DNA from 3 places in the Shinella agrisoli genome. Region 1 is predicted to be linked to each of the others. Evidence: predicted binding sites of a transcription regulator. Region 1 holds the regulator's gene; each other region holds the start of a gene.

Region 1 (5,886 bases):
TCACCAATCCCGGCTTCCAGATGTCCTATGCCGCGACCCTCGGCCTCGTCGCCGGCTATGCGGCCTGGCGGGAGAGGCCGGTCCGGCAGGAGAGCGGGGGAGGGCCTTTCCGGCTCTTCGGCGGCGCGCTCGGCCGCTTCTTCGGCGGGCTTCTCCTTTCCTCCCTGATCGGCGGCTTTGCGACGCTGATCTATTCCATCGGCCATTTCCACCGCATTCCGGCCTACGGGCTCGCCGGCAACCTGCTCGCCATGCCGGTGATCAGCGCCGTGGTCATGCCGTTCGGCCTCATCGCCGTGCTGCTGATGCCGTTCGGCCTCGATGCGGTGCCCTTCGCGATCATGGGCAAGGGCATCGAATGGATGATCGCGCTGTCGAACTGGGTCTCCGGCTGGAATGGGGAGATCGTTACCGGCCGCATACCGCCGCTTGCCTTCCTCCTGGTCGGCGTCGGCGGCGGGCTGGTCTGCATCCTGCGCACGCGGCTGCGCCACCTGGGCACGCTGCTCATCGTCCTCGGAATCGGCGCCGCCTGCTGGCCGGGCAGCCGCAGCATGCCCGAAGTGCTTGTCTCGGAAGACGGCCGACTCGTCGCCGTCCTGCGCGACGGCGGGGTTTCGACGAACCGGACACGACCGCCCGACTTCATCTACGACCAATGGCGCCGCGCGCTTCGGCTCGGCGCGCTCGTCAAGCCGGAGACGCGCAAGACGGCAGGTTTGACGGTGGAAGAGGCAGAGGAGGGCGCGGCAGCTTCCAGCGAGAAGAGGCCGCGCCGCAGGGCGGATCGGGAGAAGGCGAAAGCGGCCATGTCCGCGGCCTTCGAGGCGGCGGGAAAGCGTAACGGCTTCGTCTGCGAAGCAAAGGCGTTCTGCGCCGCCGTCTCGCCGAGCGGCTGGCGGATTGTCGCGCTGGAGGACGTCGCCTTCCTCGGCACGGCCTGCGATGCCGCAGACCTCGTCGTCGTATCCTTTGCCCTGCGGCTCGACGCCTGCCGCTCCGGCGCCCGGATGGTGACGGCGCGGCACCTGCGGCGGACAGGGGCTCTGGAAATCACGCCCACGGGCGCCGCGACGGCTTCGCCCCTGGCCGCGGCCCGGATCACGACCGCCGTCGAGACGCTCGACCGGCCCTGGTCGCGGCACCGCACCTACGACTGGCGGAGCGGCCGGTTCGAAGCCGAATCCGGCAATCAGTTGTAGCGGCGGATGAGGCCGACGAGCTTGCCCTGGATCTTCACGCGGTCCGGCCCGAAGATGCGGGTCTCGTAGGCGGGATTGGCGGCTTCGAGCGCGATGGAGGCGCCCTTGCGGCGGAAGCGCTTCAGCGTGGCTTCCTCGTCGTCGACCAGCGCCACGATGATCTCGCCCGGATTGGCGGTGCTGGCATTGCGGATGATGACCGTATCGCCGTCGAGGATGCCGGCCTCGATCATCGAATCGCCCTTGACCTCCAGCGCGTAATGCTCGCCGCTGCCGATCATCTCGGCGGGCACGGTGATGTCATGGGTGTTGTTCTGGATGGCGGAGATCGGCACGCCGGCGGCGATACGGCCCATGACCGGCACGGAAACGGAGGCGGACATGTCCGCCTGCGCCGGCATGCGCTGCTGCGGGGCGGACGGCAGCGGCTGCTTGCCGCGGCTGCCTTCTATGACGGCCGGTGAGAAGCCGCGGCGAGGCTGGAGGCTCGACGAATAGGCGTCCGGCAGCTTGATGACTTCCAGCGCCCGCGCGCGGTTGGGCAGGCGGCGGATGAACCCGCGCTCCTCCAGCGCCGTGATGAGGCGGTGGATGCCGGATTTCGAGGCGAGATCCAGCGCGTCCTTCATTTCGTCGAAGGACGGGGGAATGCCGGACTCCTTCATACGCTCATGAATGAACAGGAGGAGTTCCTGTTGTTTGCGCGTCAGCATGGCCTCTCCAACCAGAATCGTGAAACAAATCCAGAACAGACACTATCTGTTCCATATGTGTTCCGCAAGAGGCTCGTGAAACAATAATACGGGCTCAGGCGTCAGGTTCGCGCAGGAGAAGGATTTCGCAGGCGGCGCCCGCCTGCGCGGCCGGCGAGTGCGGCGGGCGGACGAGCAGGCCCTCCGACGCGGCAAAGACCTTCATCATCGAGGAATCCTGCCTGTCGTGCGGCGTGACCAGCAGTTCGCCGCCCGGCCCGCGGGCGATTCGCGCCCGCACATAGTCCTGCCGCCGGTCGTTCTGCTGGAGCGGCACCGCGGCGACCGCCGCGCGCAGCCGGCTCCTTTCGGGCAGGCGGGCGAGGCGGCGGACGAGGGGTTCGAGGAAGATCAGCGAGCAGACGAGGCTGGAAACGGGATTGCCGGGAAGGCCGACCACCTGGACGGCGCCGAGGCGGCCGACCATCAGCGGCTTTCCGGGACGCATGGCGATGCGCCAGAAATCGAGCGCCATGCCGGCCTCGCCGAGCACCGGCTGGACGAGGTCGAAATCGCCGACCGAGGCGCCGCCGAGCGTGACGAGCACGTCGATGTCGAGGGTGAGGGCGTGGCGCACGGCCTCGAGCATCGCCTGCCTGTCGTCGCCGACGATGCCGAGGTCGATGACCTCGGCGCCGGCCTCGCGGGCGATGGCCGATACGCCGTAGGTGTTGGAGGCGATGATCTGGCTTGCGCCGGGCGAGGCGCCGGGCGGGACCAGCTCGTCGCCCGTCGCCAGCAGCGCGATGCGCGGGCGGGCGTACACCGTGAGCGCCGCATGGTTCATCGCGGCGGCGACCGTCAGCCGTCCGGCATCGAGCACGTCGCCGGCCCTGAGCACGACCTCGCCTTCGCGGAAATCCTGGCCGCGGGGGCGGATATGGCGACCCTTGGCGGTGAGGAAGGTGGTGCGGATGCGCCCGTCCTCCAGCACCTCCGCGTCTTCCTGCAGAAGCACGGTGTCGGCGAAGGCGGGCAGCGGCGCGCCGGTGAAGATGCGCACCGCCTCGCCGGGGCCGGCGGACCCTTCGAAGGCATGGCCGGCCGAAGAGGTGCCGACGACCTTGAGGACGGCGCCGAGCTCGGCGATGTCCGCATGGCGCACCGCATAGCCGTCCATGGCGGAATTGTCGAAGGGCGGCTGGGTGAGGCGGGCCGCGACGTCTTCGGCGAGCACGCGGCCCTGGGCCTCGTGCAGCGGAACGCTTTCCGTGCGCTGCGCCGGCTTGGCTCCGCAGAGCAGGCGGTCGAGGGCATCGGCGACGGACAGGAGGGACATCAGGCGTCCTTCCGCTTGTAATCGCCGGAGCGGCCGCCGGACTTCTCGCGGAGGCGGATGCCGCCGATCTCCATCTCGCGGTCGGCGGCCTTGGCCATGTCGTAGACGGTGAGGCAGGCGACGCTGACGGCGGTGAGCGCTTCCATCTCGACGCCGGTGCGGCCGGTGAGCTTCGCCGTCGCCTCGACGCGCAGGCCGGGAAGAGCGCGGTCCTCGCGGATCTCCACCGCCACCTTGGTCAGCATCAGCGGGTGGCAGAGCGGGATGAGGCTCGATGTCTGCTTGGCGGCCATGATGCCGGCAAGCCGCGCCGTGCCGATGACGTCGCCCTTCTTGGCGTCGCCCTTGAGGATGAGGTCGAGCGTCGCCGGCGCCATGCGGATGAAGCCTTCGGCGACGGCGATGCGTACGGTCTCGGCCTTGTCGCCGACATCCACCATGTTGGCTTCGCCGGAGGCGTCGATATGGGTGAGCGAACGGCCGTCGTCGGCCATCATTCTGCCGCCAGCACGCCGGCGTCGCCGGTCAGAAGCGCGCGCGTCGCCGCCGCCACGTCGTCCTTGCGCATCAGGCTTTCGCCGACGAGGAAGGTGGAGATGCCGGCCTTAGCGAGGCGCTGGCAATCAGCATGGGTGAAGATACCGCTCTCCCCGACCAGGAGGCGGTCTTCCGGCACCATGCCGGCGAGCTTCTCCGATACCGCAAGGTCGACCTCGAAGGTGCGCAGGTTCCGGTTGTTGACGCCCACGAGCCTCGACTTCAGCTTAAGGGCGCGCTCCATCTCCTCTTCGTCGTGCACCTCGATCAGCACGTCCATGCCGAGTGAGAAGGCGGCGTCCTCCAGCATCTTCGCCGCGTCGTCGCCGAGCGAGGCCATGATGAGGAGGATGCAGTCGGCGCCCCAGGCGCGCGCTTCCAGCACCTGGTAGCTGTCGAACATGAAATCCTTGCGCAGCGCCGGCAGAGCCGAGGCCTGCCGTGCGGCGGTCAGGAATTCCGGGGCGCCCTGAAAACTCGGCGTGTCGGTGAGCACGGAAAGACAGGCGGCACCGCCGGCCTCATAGGCCCTTGCCAGGGCCGGCGGATCGAAATCCGGCCGGATGAGGCCCTTGGAGGGGCTTGCCTTCTTGATCTCGGCGATCAGGCCGAAGCGGCCTTCGGCCTTCCTCGCCTTGAGGCTCGCGAAAAAGCCGCGCGGCGGCTCCTGGTCGCGGATCCGGGCGCGAAGCTCGGCCGGGGCGACGCGCGCCTTGGCGGCGGCGATCTCGTCCAGCTTGTAGGCTTCGATCTTCTTCAGGATGTCGGTCATGGCCAATCCTACTCCGCCTAGCCTTCGTTGGAAACCGCAACGAGGCGTTCCAGCGCGGCGCGGGCGCGGCCGCTTTCGAGCGATTCCGTCGCAAGCCTCATGCCTTCCGCGAGCGTCTGCGCCTTGCCGGCAACGACGAGGGAGGCCGCGGCATTGGCGAGCGCCACGTCGCGGTAGGGCATGTGCGCACCGCCGAGCACGGAAAGGAGGGCGGCGGCATTGTGCGCGCCGTCGCCGCCGCGCAGGTCGTCGAGCGTCACCCGGGCAAGGCCGAAATCGGCGGGCGTCAGCTCGAAGGTCCGGATCTTGCCGTTTTCAAGCGCCGCCACCTGCGTGGTGCCCGTGGTCGTGATCTCGTCGAGGCCCGAACCGTGCACGACCCAGATGCTTTCCGAACCGAGATCGCGCATCACCTCGGCGATCGGCACCAGCCATTGCGGCGAGAACACGCCGAGGAGCTGGCGCTTGACGCCGCCGGGATTGGACAGGGGGCCGAGCAGGTTGAAGATCGTGCGCGTGCCGAGCTCGACGCGCGACGGGCCGACATGCTTCATCGCCGGATGGTGGAGCTGGGCGAACATGAAGCCGAGGCCGGCATCGTGCACGCAGCGGGCGATGTCGGCCGGGCCGATATCGAGTCTGACGCCGAGGCAGGAGAGGGCATCCGCTGTGCCCGACTTGGAGCTCAGCGCCCGGTTGCCGTGCTTGGCGACGGGCACGCCCGCGCCGGCGACGATGATCGCCGCGAGCGTCGAGATATTGTAGGTGCCCGCGCCGTCGCCGCCCGTGCCGACGATGTCGATGGCATCGGCGGGCACCTCGACGGGCAGCATGCGGGCGCGCATTGAGCCGACGGCGCCGTATATCTCGTCCACGGTCTCCCCGCGCACGCGCAGCGCCATCAGGAAGCCGCCGATCTGCGAGGGGGTGGCGGCGCCGGACATGATGATCTCGAAGGCGCCGCGGGCTTCCTCGCGGTCGAGCGCGCTGCCGGCTGCGACCTTGGCGATGTAGGGTTTCAGGTCGGACATGCGGTTCCTCTCCCCCTACCGCGCGATGCTCTGTTCGGCGAGCGTCCGGTTGATGGAGACGCCGTAGGTCGTCTGCAGCGAACTTACCATCTGGTCGAGGATGTCGTCGCCGCTGGCGCGGGCGACGGCGGCGATCTGCTGGTCCTCGTTGGAGAGTGCGTCGGTCGCCGCATCCGTGTTCACCTCGGTCACCTTCAGGAGGATCTGGCCCTCGCCGTCGACGCCGGGCGTATTGGCGACATGGCCGACCGGACCGGCAAAGGCCGCAGCGACGGCCGCCGGCCCCAGCACCGGATCCTGGGCGCCGCGATGA
Region 2 (5,886 bases), on a different contig from region 1:
TGATGAGCTCGGCCGGCGCGGGCTTCAGCAGCGCCGGCATGAAGATGTGGTAGGCGCCGAAGCGGATGCCGTGCTTGCGCATGGAGGCGCGGGCGTCCTGGTCGAGCGACTTCACCTCCTCGGCCACGTCGCGGCGGAAGAGCACGCCGAGGTTCTCGACGAGCTGGAAGGCGAGGCCCTTGGCAAGGCCCTGCAGGTCCTCGGCGCGCGACAGGTCGTCGAGGGGTTTGAGGACCGTGGCGATGTGATGGTTGACGAAGCGCTCGATGCGGGCTGCGACGTGGTCGCGCGCATTGCCGGTCAGCTGCTCGTCGGAGAGCAGGATGACGCGCGGGCGCATGACGTGGTCGGAAGCGGCAAGGCGCGCGACGGGATCGCCGAGCCAGCGCACGGTGCCGTCCGAGCCGAGCGCGAGATCGGCGTTGCCGGCGGCATGCAGGCGCGCGGCGCGGGCCTCGAACTCCAGCGCAAGCGCCTTCTGCGCAGCCGCCTGCACGGCCTTCGCATCGGGTCCTTCCGTCCCGGAGGCCAGCGTGAACCGGAAACCGGCCAACTGCCCGACATGATGTCCTTCCACGAAGACATCGCCATTCACACTGATTTCAGCTTCCAGCATCGCATTCTCTCTCAGGCGCTTCATGAGCACAGATGTCCTGCGATCAACAAAGCGTTTCGTCAACCGTTCATGTAGCGCATCGGACAATCGGTCTTCGATTTCCCGCGTCTTTTCCTGCCAGTGTGTCGGATCGGCAAGCCATCCGGGCCGATTCGACACATAGGTCCAGGTCCTTATCTGTGCGATTCGCGCCGAAAGCGTGTCGATTTCGCCGTCGGTTCGATCGGCGCGGCGCACCTGGTCCGCAATGAAGTCCTCGTTGACCGTGCCGCGCCTGACGAGGTCCGCGTAGAGCGTCGAGATGAGGTCGGCGTGCTGGGCGGGGGTGATGCGGCGATAGTCGGGCAGCGCGCAGGCCTCCCAGAGCTTTTCGACGCGCTCGGGGGCGGTGGCGAGGTCGCGCACGTCCGGATAGCGCGAGAGGTGTTCGAGCGCCTGCTGGTCGACGGCCGGCAGCGCCCGCGTCAGCCCGCCTACGGGTGGCGGGGCGTCGAGCGAGCGGCGGAGCGCCTGCAGCGAGGAATAGTCGAAGCGGGTCGTGCGCCATTGCAGGACGCGGACGGGATCGAATTGGTGGGTCTCGATGCGCCTGACCAGCTCGTCGTCGAAGGGATCGACGCGGCCCGTCACGCCGAAGGTGCCGTCGCGCAGGTGCCGGCCGGCGCGGCCGGCGATCTGGGCGAGCTCGGCGGGGTTCAGATTGCGGAACTGGTAGCCGTCGAACTTGCGGTCCTGCGCGAAGGCCACGTGGTCGACGTCGAGGTTGAGGCCCATGCCGATGGCGTCGGTGGCGACGAGATATTCGACGTCGCCCTCCTGGTAGAGCGCGACCTGGGCGTTGCGGGTGCGGGGCGAGAGCGCGCCGAGCACGACCGCGGCCCCGCCGCGCTGGCGGCGGATGAGCTCGGCGATGGCATAGACCTCGTCTGCCGAGAAGGCGACGATGGCGCTGCGCTGCGGCAGGCGGGTGATCTTCTTCGAGCCGGAATAGAAGAGCTGCGACAGGCGCGGGCGCTCGACGACCGTCAGGCCCGGCAGCAACTGCTCGAGGATCGGCTTCATCGTGGCGGCGCCCAGCAGCAGCGTCTCGTCGCGGCCTCTGAGGTGCAGCACCCGGTCGGTGAAGATGTGGCCGCGCTCGAGGTCGCCGGCAAGCTGCACCTCGTCGATGGCGACGAAGGCGGCGCGCGTCTCGCGCGGCATCGCCTCCACCGTGCAGACCGAAAAGCGCGCCATATGCGGCGTGATCTTCTCCTCGCCGGTGACGAGGGCGACGTTGTGCTGGCCGACCTTCTCGACGAGGCGCGTGTAGACCTCGCGCGCCAGAAGGCGCAGAGGCAGGCCGATGATGCCCGACTCGTGTGCCACCATGCGTTCGATTGCGTAGTGGGTCTTGCCCGTATTGGTCGGGCCGAGCACCGCGGTGACCCCGCGGCCGCTCAAGATCATGGGTGCTTGCGACAAGACGTGTCCCGGCAGGTTTCGATTTCGTCCGGAAGCGTCCGGCAGGCAACAGATGCCCATCGGGGTGGCCGATGGCAAGGGGGCAGGCGAAATGCGGCGGTTTTGGAGGTGCCTTGCCGCCTCATGGAACAGGCTGCGAACGAATCGGAGACGAATCGCTGACTCGAAGCGATTCAGGGTTTGTTCACCACAACGGATTGGAGGGATTCGCCTGGTGGCTACGAAATGTTGAATCGGATCAAGGTGCTAGTCTTCAAGAGGCTTCGTTCAGCCCTTCAAGCCGCTTGACGCGTGAATCGCGCCTGCTAGTCTTCGAATCAGGCTTATGCGGCCTGCCGCTCGCTCCCGTCGTGGAATGGTGAACGCATAACCGAATTCATGGTCTGATCCGCCCCGGCGATTCATCAGCAACGCGAGCACTGACCTCTTTCGGAGTCGCCCGGGTAAGGATTAACCGATGAAGAGCTTTCTTGAATCGAAAGCCATGGCGAAAGCACTGCGCCAGTCCCTGGCGGAGCGGAATGTTGAAATCTCCCATAGCGAATGCCTCGAACTAGTCGCGCGGCAATTCGGGCTTGCCGACTGGAATATGCTTTCAGCGCAGATCGAAACGGCCAAGTCGAAGCTGGAGCCTTTGCCTTTGCCTGCGGGCTGGTTTCCGACCGGTTTTACTGATACCCAGCGATACCGGATCGGTCTCGACCCGACCTCGCCCGGTTGCGCCCTGATCGAGTGCGTCGTGAGCAGGCAGACCGATCTGGGAAGGGAACGCTTCGCTTGCCTGATGCAGAGTATCGAGGCCGACAGTTACCGCGGTGCCACGATCAGCTTGGCGGCCAGCATCAGGGCTGAGGACGCGAATGTCGGAACCATCTGGATGCGCATCGACGGAGAGCCGGGCTCGACCCTGCGTTTCGACAATATGCTGTCGCGTACGGAGAACGGAGCGATTTACGGCACATCCGGTTGGATCGAGCGCTCGGTCATTCTGGACGTTCCCGAAGAGGCGACTAGTATCCATTTCGGTTTCTTCCTGAAGGGCTACGGCAAGGTCTGGGCACGAAACTTCCGTCTTGAGACCGTCGCGCAAGGCACCCGGACGACCGAAATGGCGCCACAGGCCTCGGAGCGGAAGCCTCTGCCCAGTAAGCCGACCAATCTGGATTTCACGATGCCCGGTTAGGTTCAACGGATCGCTGCCGACCTGCATAGGGCCGGCTGCGGCCGGCCCGTCAAACCGGATGGTCGCGCAGGTCCGCCCCGTCCCAGCCGCCGGCGGCCTCGTAGAGGGGGAAAACCTCTTCGGTGAGGTAGGGTCCGCCGCCGACCGATTCCTTCGAGGACATCAGCACGAAGCGGTTCACGGTGAAGGGGGCGGTGTGGAAGTTGCCGCGGCCGGTAAGATAGTGGGCGACGTCCTCGGTGCGGGCGTTGCGCAGCCGGGCGAGCGTGACATGGGGCGTGAACTTGCGCGGGTCCGCGGGAAGGCCGAGGCGCTGACAGATGCGCTCGATCTCCGCCTGGAGGGCGTACATTTCCGGCGCCTGCGTCACCCCGGCGAAGACCGAATGGGGTTTCTTCGAGCCGAAGGAGCCCATTCCGGAAAGGGCGAGCTGGAATTCGGGGCGCTCGATGCGGTCGAGCCTGTCGACCACCTCGTCGGCGGTGCGGCCGTCGATGTCGCCGATGAAGCGCAGCGTGATGTGGAAGTTCTCGACATCGATCCAGCGGGCTCCGGGAAGTCCGCCCCTCAGGAGCGAGAGGCTCATCGCCGCATTGCGCGGCACTTCGAGGGCGACGAATAGTCTCGGCATGGCGAGTTCCCCCTGCTGGAATGTACTGTCAGCGAATCACGCAAAGGTTTTTTGCGCAACCCTTATTTCGCACCCGCGAAAACTACTCCCCTGACTTAATTGCGGCCAGGAAGCTCTCCGCCGCCGGGAGGATCGACCGGACCATCACGTCCACGCCTTCCGTGTTCGGATGCATGCCGTCGTCGAGCTGGAGGTTTGCCTTCGTCACGACGCCGTCGAGGAAGAACGGGTAGAGCGGCACGCCGTGCTTCTCCGCGAGACGCTTGTAGATGCCGTTGAAGCGCTCAGCGTATTCGGGGCCCATGTTCGGCGGGGCCAGCATGCCGGCGAGAAGCACGGCGATACCGCGCTCCTTGAGCCGCGCTACCATGGCGTCGAGGTTCTTCTCGGTCTGTTCGGGCGCAATGCCGCGCAGCGCATCGTTGGCGCCGAGCTCGAGGATCACGCCTTCGGTGCCCTCGGGGATCGACCAGTCGAGCCGGGCAAGGCCGCCCGAGGTCGTGTCGCCGGAAACGCCGGCATTGGCGATCTCGACCTCATGGCCTTTCGCCCGAAGCGCCGCCTCCAGCTTCACCGGAAAGGCGTCGGAGGCGGGAAGCTGGTAGCCGGCCATCAGGCTGTCGCCGAAGCCGACGAGCTTCACGGGCTCGGCCCTTGCGATACCGGAGGATAACAAAGCTGTGATCGCAAGTGAGGCGAAAAATCCAAGCGCCGCTTTAAACGACATATCGGTGATCCTAGATTGCTGCCATTCCAGTTGTTCCCGCTACATATAGGGCAGAATTCCTTGGCCAAAACCATCATCGATCTCAAAAAAGCCGATCTCACCCTGGGGCAGGCGGCCGTCTCCGTCCATGTGCTGAAGGGGATCGACCTGTCGATCGATGCGGGTGAATCGGTCGGCATCGTCGGCCCGTCGGGGTCCGGAAAGTCGACGCTGCTGATGGTGCTCGCCGGCCTCGAACGGCTGGACAGCGGCGAGATCCACATCGACGGCGCGGGCCTGCATACGATGACCGAGGACCAGGTGGCCGATTTCCGCGGCCGCAACATCGGCATCGTCTTCCAGTCCTTCCACCTCATTCCCAACATGACGGCGCTGGAGAACGTCGCGGTGCCGCTGGAGCTCGCCAGCGTGCGGGACGCCTTCGAGATCGCACGGCGCGAGCTGACGGCCGTCGGGCTCGGCGAGCGCCTGTCGCACTATCCCGGCCAGCTTTCCGGCGGCGAGCAGCAGCGCGTGGCGATTGCCCGCGCGCTCGCGCCGTCGCCGAAGCTCCTGATCGCCGACGAGCCGACCGGCAACCTCGACACCGAGACCGGCCGGCAGATCGCGGACCTCCTCTTCTCCAAGCAGGCCGAGCGCGGCACGACGCTGGTGCTGGTGACGCACGATCCCGCCCTCGCGGCGCGTTGCAGCCGGCAGGTCGCCATGCGCTCCGGCGAGATCGTCTCCGGCGCCGCGCCCCTGCGGGCGACGCTTGCCGAGGCGGTTCCGGCATGAGGATCGGCACGGTCCTGAAACAGGTGCCGCTGGCCCTTCGCCTGGCGCTGCGCGAGATGCGCGGCGGCCTCAAGGGTTTCTACATCTTCCTCGCCTGCATCGCGCTCGGCACCGCGGCGATCGCCGGCGTCAATTCCGTGTCGAGCGCCATCACCCAGGCGATCGCCTCCCAGGGCCAGACCCTGCTGGCCGGCGACGTGCGCTTCGAGTTCAACAACCGGTTCGCGACGCCGGAGGAGCTGGCATATTTCTGGAGCCTCGGCGACGTCTCGCTCTCGACGGGCCTGCGCTCCATGGCGCGCCTGCCGGACGGCGCCGACCAGACGCTGGTGGAGGCGAGGGGCGTCGACGGCGCCTATCCGCTCTACGGCACCCTGGAGAGCGAGCCGCAAAAGCCTGCGGCGGCTCTGTTCGCAAAGGAGGGCGAAACGTACGGCACGGTCGTGGCGCCGCTGCTGCTCGACCGGCTCGGCATCGCCCTCGGCGAC
Region 3 (5,886 bases), on a different contig from region 1:
CGCTCAGCTTCGCGGTGGCGATTTCCTTCAAAGGCGCGGCGGTCGCCGACCTGGAGATCGTCTGGGTCGCCGTCGACCCCTCGAGCCGCCAGCCCGTCAACGTGCCGCAGCCGGTGCGCGACTGGCTGAAGCCTTTCCTCGCCTGAGGCAGCCGCTCCTCACATTTTCCGGAACAGGGCCGCGATGCCCATGCCGCCGCCGATGCCCATCATGGCGAGCGCTTCCGTGCCGGCTCCGGCGTCCCGCATCTGCGCGAAGAGCCGTGTGACGAGGATGGCGCCGGACGCGCCATAGGGATGGCCGAGCGCCAGCGCGCCGCCGTCGCGGTTGACGGCGGCGGCATCGATGCCGAGCGCATCGAGGCTGGCCAGCACCTGCGAGGCGAAGGCCTCGTTGAATTCGATGAGCGGAACTTTTGCCGCGTCGAGGCCGGGATTGCGCGCGGCGAGCTTTTCCATGGCCGGCACCGGGCCGAGGCCGAGCAGGTTCGGATCGACGCCGGCCACCGCGCTGTTGGCGATTTCCAGCAGCGGGCCGAGGCCGAGGTTTTCCGCGTCAGCGAGCGAGGTCACCAGCACGAGCGCGGCGCCGTCGTTGACCGGGCAGGCATTGCCCGCCGTCACCGTTCCGGCCGGCTTGAAGACGGGCTTCAGCGCGGCAAGCCGTTCGAGCGAGGTGTCCTCGCGCGGGCACTCGTCGCGCAGGACGCGGCCGGCCGGCGTTTCGACCGGCACGATCTCCTTTAAAAAGCGGCCGGCCTTCCCGGCCGCCACGGCGCGCCGGTGGCTTTCGAGCGCGAAGGCGTCCTGCCGCTGCCGGCCGATGCCGGCATGGGCGGCGACGTTCTCCGCGGCGATCCCCATGTCCGGATCGCCGATCGCATCCGGCGCCATGCGGGCGCGGCCCACCGGCTCCGGCTCCTTGCCGGGCGCCGCCGCCGGGCGGAAGCGCAGGTGCGCGCGGCTGGCGCTCTCGGTGCCGCCGGCAAGGTAGAAGCGCCCGGCGCCGGCCTGCACGAGCCGCGCGGCGAGCGAAATCGCCTCCAGCCCCGAGCCGCATTGCCGGTCCACCGTCATGCCGGGCACGCGGACGGGAAGCCCGGCCTCCAGCGCGGCAAGGCGCGCGAGGTTGCCGGCGCTGTTGGCGGCATTGCCGAGGATCACGTCGTCCACGGCCTCGGGCCGCAGCCCTGTCTCGGCGAGGATGCGGCGGATGAGGGGCACGGCAAGGCTGGCCGGCTCGACGGCAGCGAGCGTGCCGCCGATGCGGCCGACCGGCGTGCGGAACGCCGCGGCGACGACGGGGATGCGGGCGGGATCAGAGGAGGCGTTCGAGCGCATCGCTTGCCTCCGCCACCCATTGCCGCACCGTCTTCGCCTCGACCTTGCCGGAGGGCGTGACCGGCAGGGCGCGACACAGCCAGAGGCGGCGCGGCTGCTTGTAGCGCGGCAGCACCGCCGCCATCGCGGCCTTCAGGGCTTCGGGCGCCGGCCCCGGCCCGTCCGGCTCGATCACCGCGACGAGCTCGCTGCCGAGATCGGCATGGTCGATGCCGAAGACATGGGCGCCGCGCACCCGGGGAAGGCCGAGGAGCGCGGCCTCCACCTCCGAAGGGTAGATGTTGTTGCCGCCGGAGAGCACCATGCCGCCGGAGCGGCCGAGAAGATGCAGCGTGCCGTCCGCCTCCAGGAAACCGAGGTCGCCCACCGTGGCGCGTGCGCCGAAGCGGGAAAGCCCCGCGCCGTCCCCGGCGCCGAGGTAGCCGGTGGCGACGAGCGGGCTTTCGACGAAGATGGTGCCCGTCTCGCCGGCCGGCAGCGGCCTGCCGGCCTCGTCCAGCACGCAGAGCTTCACCCCCGGGAACGCCTTGCCGACCGCGGTGGCGGAGGCCGGGTCGCCGGGCGCGGTCACGGTGATGAAGCCGAGTTCGGAGGCGCCGTAATATTCGCGGAGCGCCGCCCTCGGGAATGTTCTTGCGCAGAGCGCGTGGTCGCCGGCCGTCAGCTTGGCGCCGGCCACCGTGATGGCCTCGACGCCTTCGAGCGCTGCGCCCGCGCAGAGCCGGCGCAGCATGGTGGGCACCAGCACGAGGCGTCGGATGCCGTTGCCGCCGATCGTTGCGAGCGCCTCGGCCGCATCGAAGTGCCGGGCGGAATGGAAGGCGCCGCCGGCGAGCAGCGTTTCCGTCATCGCATAGAGCGCAAGGCCGTGGGCGAGGGGGCCGGGCGCATAGGTGCCGGTGGCGGCGTCGATGCCGAAGAACGGCGCGCCGGCCGCAAGGCTCAGCCGCCAGGAGCGGCGGTCGCGGACGATCGGCTTCGGCGCGGCGGTGGTGCCGGAGGTGAAGACGATCAGGAACGGGCCGCTATCGGCGCCCTCCGGCAGCGGCGGCGCGTCGGCGCCCTCGCTTTCGGCGACGGCCAGGGCCGCGCCGATGTGCGGATCGCGCACGAGGAGGCCGTCGCCTTCCGCCGTCACGAGGAGATCGGGCGCGAGCTTTTCGAGCATGCGCCGGCAGGTCGCCTCCGGCAGGTGCGGGTCGATCAGCGCGGCGCAGGTGCTGCCGGACGTCGCAGCGGCGAAGGCGGCGGGGAAGAGGGCGTGGTTGCCGGTGAGGATGGCGACCAGCCGGTTCTCCGGCCCGACCGCGCTTCGGCCGGCCGGGGCGAGGGCCTCGAAGGCCGCGTGCAGCCGGCGCGCGGTCGCGGCGAGCGCGCCGTAGGAAAGAACCCGGCCCTCCAGGTGGAAGGCCGGGCTCGTTGGATTTCCGGCGGCGTGCCGCTCGAGGGCGCCGGAAAGCGGCATCGGCTCAGGCGCGCTGCGGCAGCAGCGGGTAGCCGGCGAGCACGGCGCGGCCGGCGAGCATGGCGACGAAGGCCTTGATGAGGTCGCCGGGCAGGAAGACGAGCGAGGCGAGGGCCGTCTGGAAGAAGGCCTGGCCGCTCATGTAGGCGAGCCACGGGATGCCGAAGAAGTAGACGACCGCGATGCCGCCGGCGACGGAGGCGGCGAGGAAGGTGAGGAGCTGCGCGAGCTCGCCCTGGTCTTCCCTGACGAAGCGCTCGGCGATCAGCCCGCAGACGAAGGCCCCGAAGACCCAGCCGACGAGATAGCCCGCCGTCGGGCCGGCAAAGACCGCAAGGCCGCCGCGCCCGCCGGACAGGACGGGCAGGCCGATGGCCACGAGCAGCAGGAAGAGGAGCATGGAGGCGGAGCCTCTCCTTGCGCCGAGGATGCAGCCCGCCAGCATGGGGCCGAGCGATTGCGCGGTGATGGGCACCGGAATGAAGCCGAGCGTGATCGGCGGCAGCAGGCCCAGCACCACCATGATCGCGGCGAAGAGGGCGACGAGGACGATGTCTCTGGTGGTCATGTCAGGTTTCCCGAGTGGACAAGATAGGGTTTAGTGCCGCCGAAAGCCGCGGGCGTCAATCGCCATGGCGATTGTATCCGCATCCTTCAGCGTGAGGATGATGAGCGGCACGAGGGTCGTGAGCGGCCGGACCGGCAGTCCGCGCGCCCGGTGGGCGTCCGCGATGTCCCGGTAGCGCGCGAAGATTTCCGGCACGAAGCGGATGACGAGGCCGGCCGCGAGGCTGATGTCCGTCGCCCGCACGAAGCCGAATCGCTCGAGCGGCGTGACGAGCCGGGTGATCTCGTCCATGAAGGCCGAGATGCCGGTCGTCGTGGTAACGGCCGCGGCGAGGAGGACGAGCGCGGAAAGGCGGCAGAAGACGACGAAGCCTTCGTGCGGCGAGTGGAAGACGTAGTTCGCCGCCGCGACGAGGACGACCGTGAAGAGCACGAATCGCGTGCGCCGGATGGCCTCCCTGTGGCCTATCCCCGTCGAGAGGTAGAGCGCGGCGGCAAGTGCGAGTGCCGGCGCGAGAAGCCGCAGGTCCGAGACGAGGAAAAGCCCGATCGCCGCCGCGAAGAGCAGGACGAGCTTGCCGCGCACCGGCATGCGGTGGAGCGGCGAATCGCCTTCGATGTCGAGGCCGTTCAGCATGCCGCGATCTCCCTATAGGCGCGGATCGCCCCGGCCGGCCGGTCGTCGGCCGCAAGCCGTCCCTCGTGGAAGACCAGCACGCGGTCGAAGCCGTCGAGTAGCGCGAGGTCGTGCGTGATGACGAGCACCTGTTCCGGCAGGCCGGCCACGGTACGCTCGATCAGCGCGCGGTTCTTGAGGTCAAGCTGGTTGGTCGGCTCGTCGAGGATCAGCAGGTCCGGGCCGGTGACGAGCACGCTGGCGATCGCGCCGAGCTGCGTCTCGCCGCCGGAAAGCTCGTGCACGCGCCGCTGCGCGAGGTGGGAAATGTCGAAGCGCGCAAGGATCGCCTGCGTCCTCTCGGCGATCTCCGCCTTGCCGAGCCCGCGGTTCTTGAGGCCGAAGGCGATGTCCTCGGCGAGGATCGGCAGGATCATCTGGTGCTGCGGGTTCTGGAAGATGAAGCCGGTCTTCCCGCGCGCGGCCTTCTCGTCCGTCACCGTGTCCAGCCCGCCGACCGTCACCGTGCCCTCGGTCGGCTTGACGAGGCCGTTGATCAGCCGCGCCATGGTCGTCTTGCCGGAACCGTTGAGGCCGACGACGCCGATGCGCCGTTCCGAAAGCGTCAGGGTCAGCGGATGGAGCGCGGTGCGTCCGGCATAGCGCACCGTGGCGGCGGAAAAGACGATGTCCAAGAGCGGGATCCCGGTTCGCAGAAAGTCGGACGGACCTATAACATGTCGGGTCCGAAAGAAAACCGGGTGGAACAAACCGGGAATATATGCCTATCATCCGGCATGACGATTCTCCTCTCCAACGCCGAGGCCCGGCGCATCTTCCTCGCCCGCCAGGGCCTCAGCGCTTCTCCCGGCCGCCTCCTCGGCAAGGAAGGGCTGCTGCAGCTCATCCACGACATCGGTTTCGTGCAGGTGGACAGCATCGCCACCGTCGAGCGGGCGCACCACCAGATCCTCTTCTCGCGCAACCAGACCTACCGGCGCGAGCACCTGACGGACCTCCTGGAGAAGGACGGCGAGCTCTTCGAGAACTGGACGCACGACGCCTCCATCATCCCGAGCGCCTTCTTCCGCTACTGGAAGCACCGCTTCCGCCGCGAGGAGGCCGCCATCATCGAGCGCTGGCGCAAGTGGCGCGAGCCGGGCTTCGAGGATGCGTTCGAGGAGACCTACGCGCGCATCGTCTCGGGCGGCCCGGTGCTGTCGCGCGACCTGAAGGCGGACGGCCACAAGTCCGGCGGCTGGTGGAACTGGCATCCGAACAAGACGGCGCTCGAATATCTCTGGCGCACCGGCAAGCTGGCGATCGCAAGGCGCGAGAACTTCCAGAAGGTCTACGACCTCGTCGAGCGCGTGCTGCCGCCGCACCATCACGCGCCGGATGTCGGGCACGACGCCTTCGTCGACTGGGCCTGCCGCAGCGCGCTCGCGCGGCTGGGTTTCGCCACGCACGGCGAGATCGCCGCCTTCTGGGACCTGATCTCGCCGGAGGAGGCGAGAGCCTGGGTGGAGGCCCATCGCGACGAGCTCCAGCCCGTCGCCATCGAGACGGCCGACGGCGGCAAGCCGCGCGCCTCCCATGCCTTCGCCGGCCTTCCGGACACGCTCGGCGCCATTCCCGAGCCGCCCGCGCGCCTGCGGGTGCTCTCGCCCTTCGATCCCCTGATCCGCGACCGCAATCGCACCGAACGGCTCTTCGGCTACGTCTACCGCATCGAGGTCTTCGTGCCGGGGCCGAAGCGGCAATACGGCTACTACGTCTTCCCCCTGCTCGAGGGCGACCGCCTCGTCGGCCGCATCGACATGAAGGCCGACCGCCGGGCCGGCACGCTCGACGTCAGGCGGCTCTGGTGGGAGCCGAAGGTCCGCGCCTCGACCGGG

Evidence for each region. The regulator LexA, encoded in region 1, represses DNA repair genes until DNA is damaged. The targets are predictions, from matches to a motif close to TGTTCNNNNTGTGTTCNG.
Region 2: ACIIOY_RS20210 (helicase-related protein) is a predicted target of LexA. The motif match lies at 2,205-2,222, and genes of this name have one in related genera.
Region 3: ACIIOY_RS03150 (energy-coupling factor ABC transporter ATP-binding protein) is a predicted target of LexA. The motif match lies at 4,751-4,768, and genes of this name have one in related genera.

Annotation. Positions count from the first base shown of each region.
Region 1 is NZ_JBJIEP010000013.1:83,236-89,121, forward strand. It holds gene ACIIOY_RS14930 (ComEC/Rec2 family competence protein) at 1-1,202, shown strand, start outside; gene lexA (transcriptional repressor LexA) at 1,193-1,915, opposite strand; gene ACIIOY_RS14940 (molybdopterin molybdotransferase MoeA) at 2,010-3,233, opposite strand; gene moaC (cyclic pyranopterin monophosphate synthase MoaC) at 3,233-3,727, opposite strand; gene trpC (indole-3-glycerol phosphate synthase TrpC) at 3,727-4,542, opposite strand; gene trpD (anthranilate phosphoribosyltransferase) at 4,560-5,573, opposite strand; gene ACIIOY_RS14960 (peptidylprolyl isomerase) at 5,589-5,886, opposite strand, start outside.
Region 2 is NZ_JBJIEP010000020.1:82,759-88,644, reverse strand. It holds gene ACIIOY_RS20210 (helicase-related protein) at 1-2,065, opposite strand, end outside; gene ACIIOY_RS20205 (glyoxalase superfamily protein) at 2,538-3,263, shown strand; gene thpR (RNA 2',3'-cyclic phosphodiesterase) at 3,313-3,894, opposite strand; gene ACIIOY_RS20195 (arylesterase) at 3,977-4,621, opposite strand; gene ACIIOY_RS20190 (ABC transporter ATP-binding protein) at 4,682-5,398, shown strand; gene ACIIOY_RS20185 (ABC transporter permease) at 5,395-5,886, shown strand, end outside.
Region 3 is NZ_JBJIEP010000003.1:74,200-80,085, reverse strand. It holds gene ACIIOY_RS03175 (acyl-CoA thioesterase) at 1-146, shown strand, start outside; gene ACIIOY_RS03170 (thiolase family protein) at 159-1,340, opposite strand; gene ACIIOY_RS03165 (class I adenylate-forming enzyme family protein) at 1,318-2,805, opposite strand; gene ACIIOY_RS03160 (biotin transporter BioY) at 2,810-3,373, opposite strand; gene ACIIOY_RS03155 (energy-coupling factor transporter transmembrane component T family protein) at 3,404-4,009, opposite strand; gene ACIIOY_RS03150 (energy-coupling factor ABC transporter ATP-binding protein) at 4,003-4,683, opposite strand; gene ACIIOY_RS03145 (winged helix-turn-helix domain-containing protein) at 4,786-5,886, shown strand, end outside.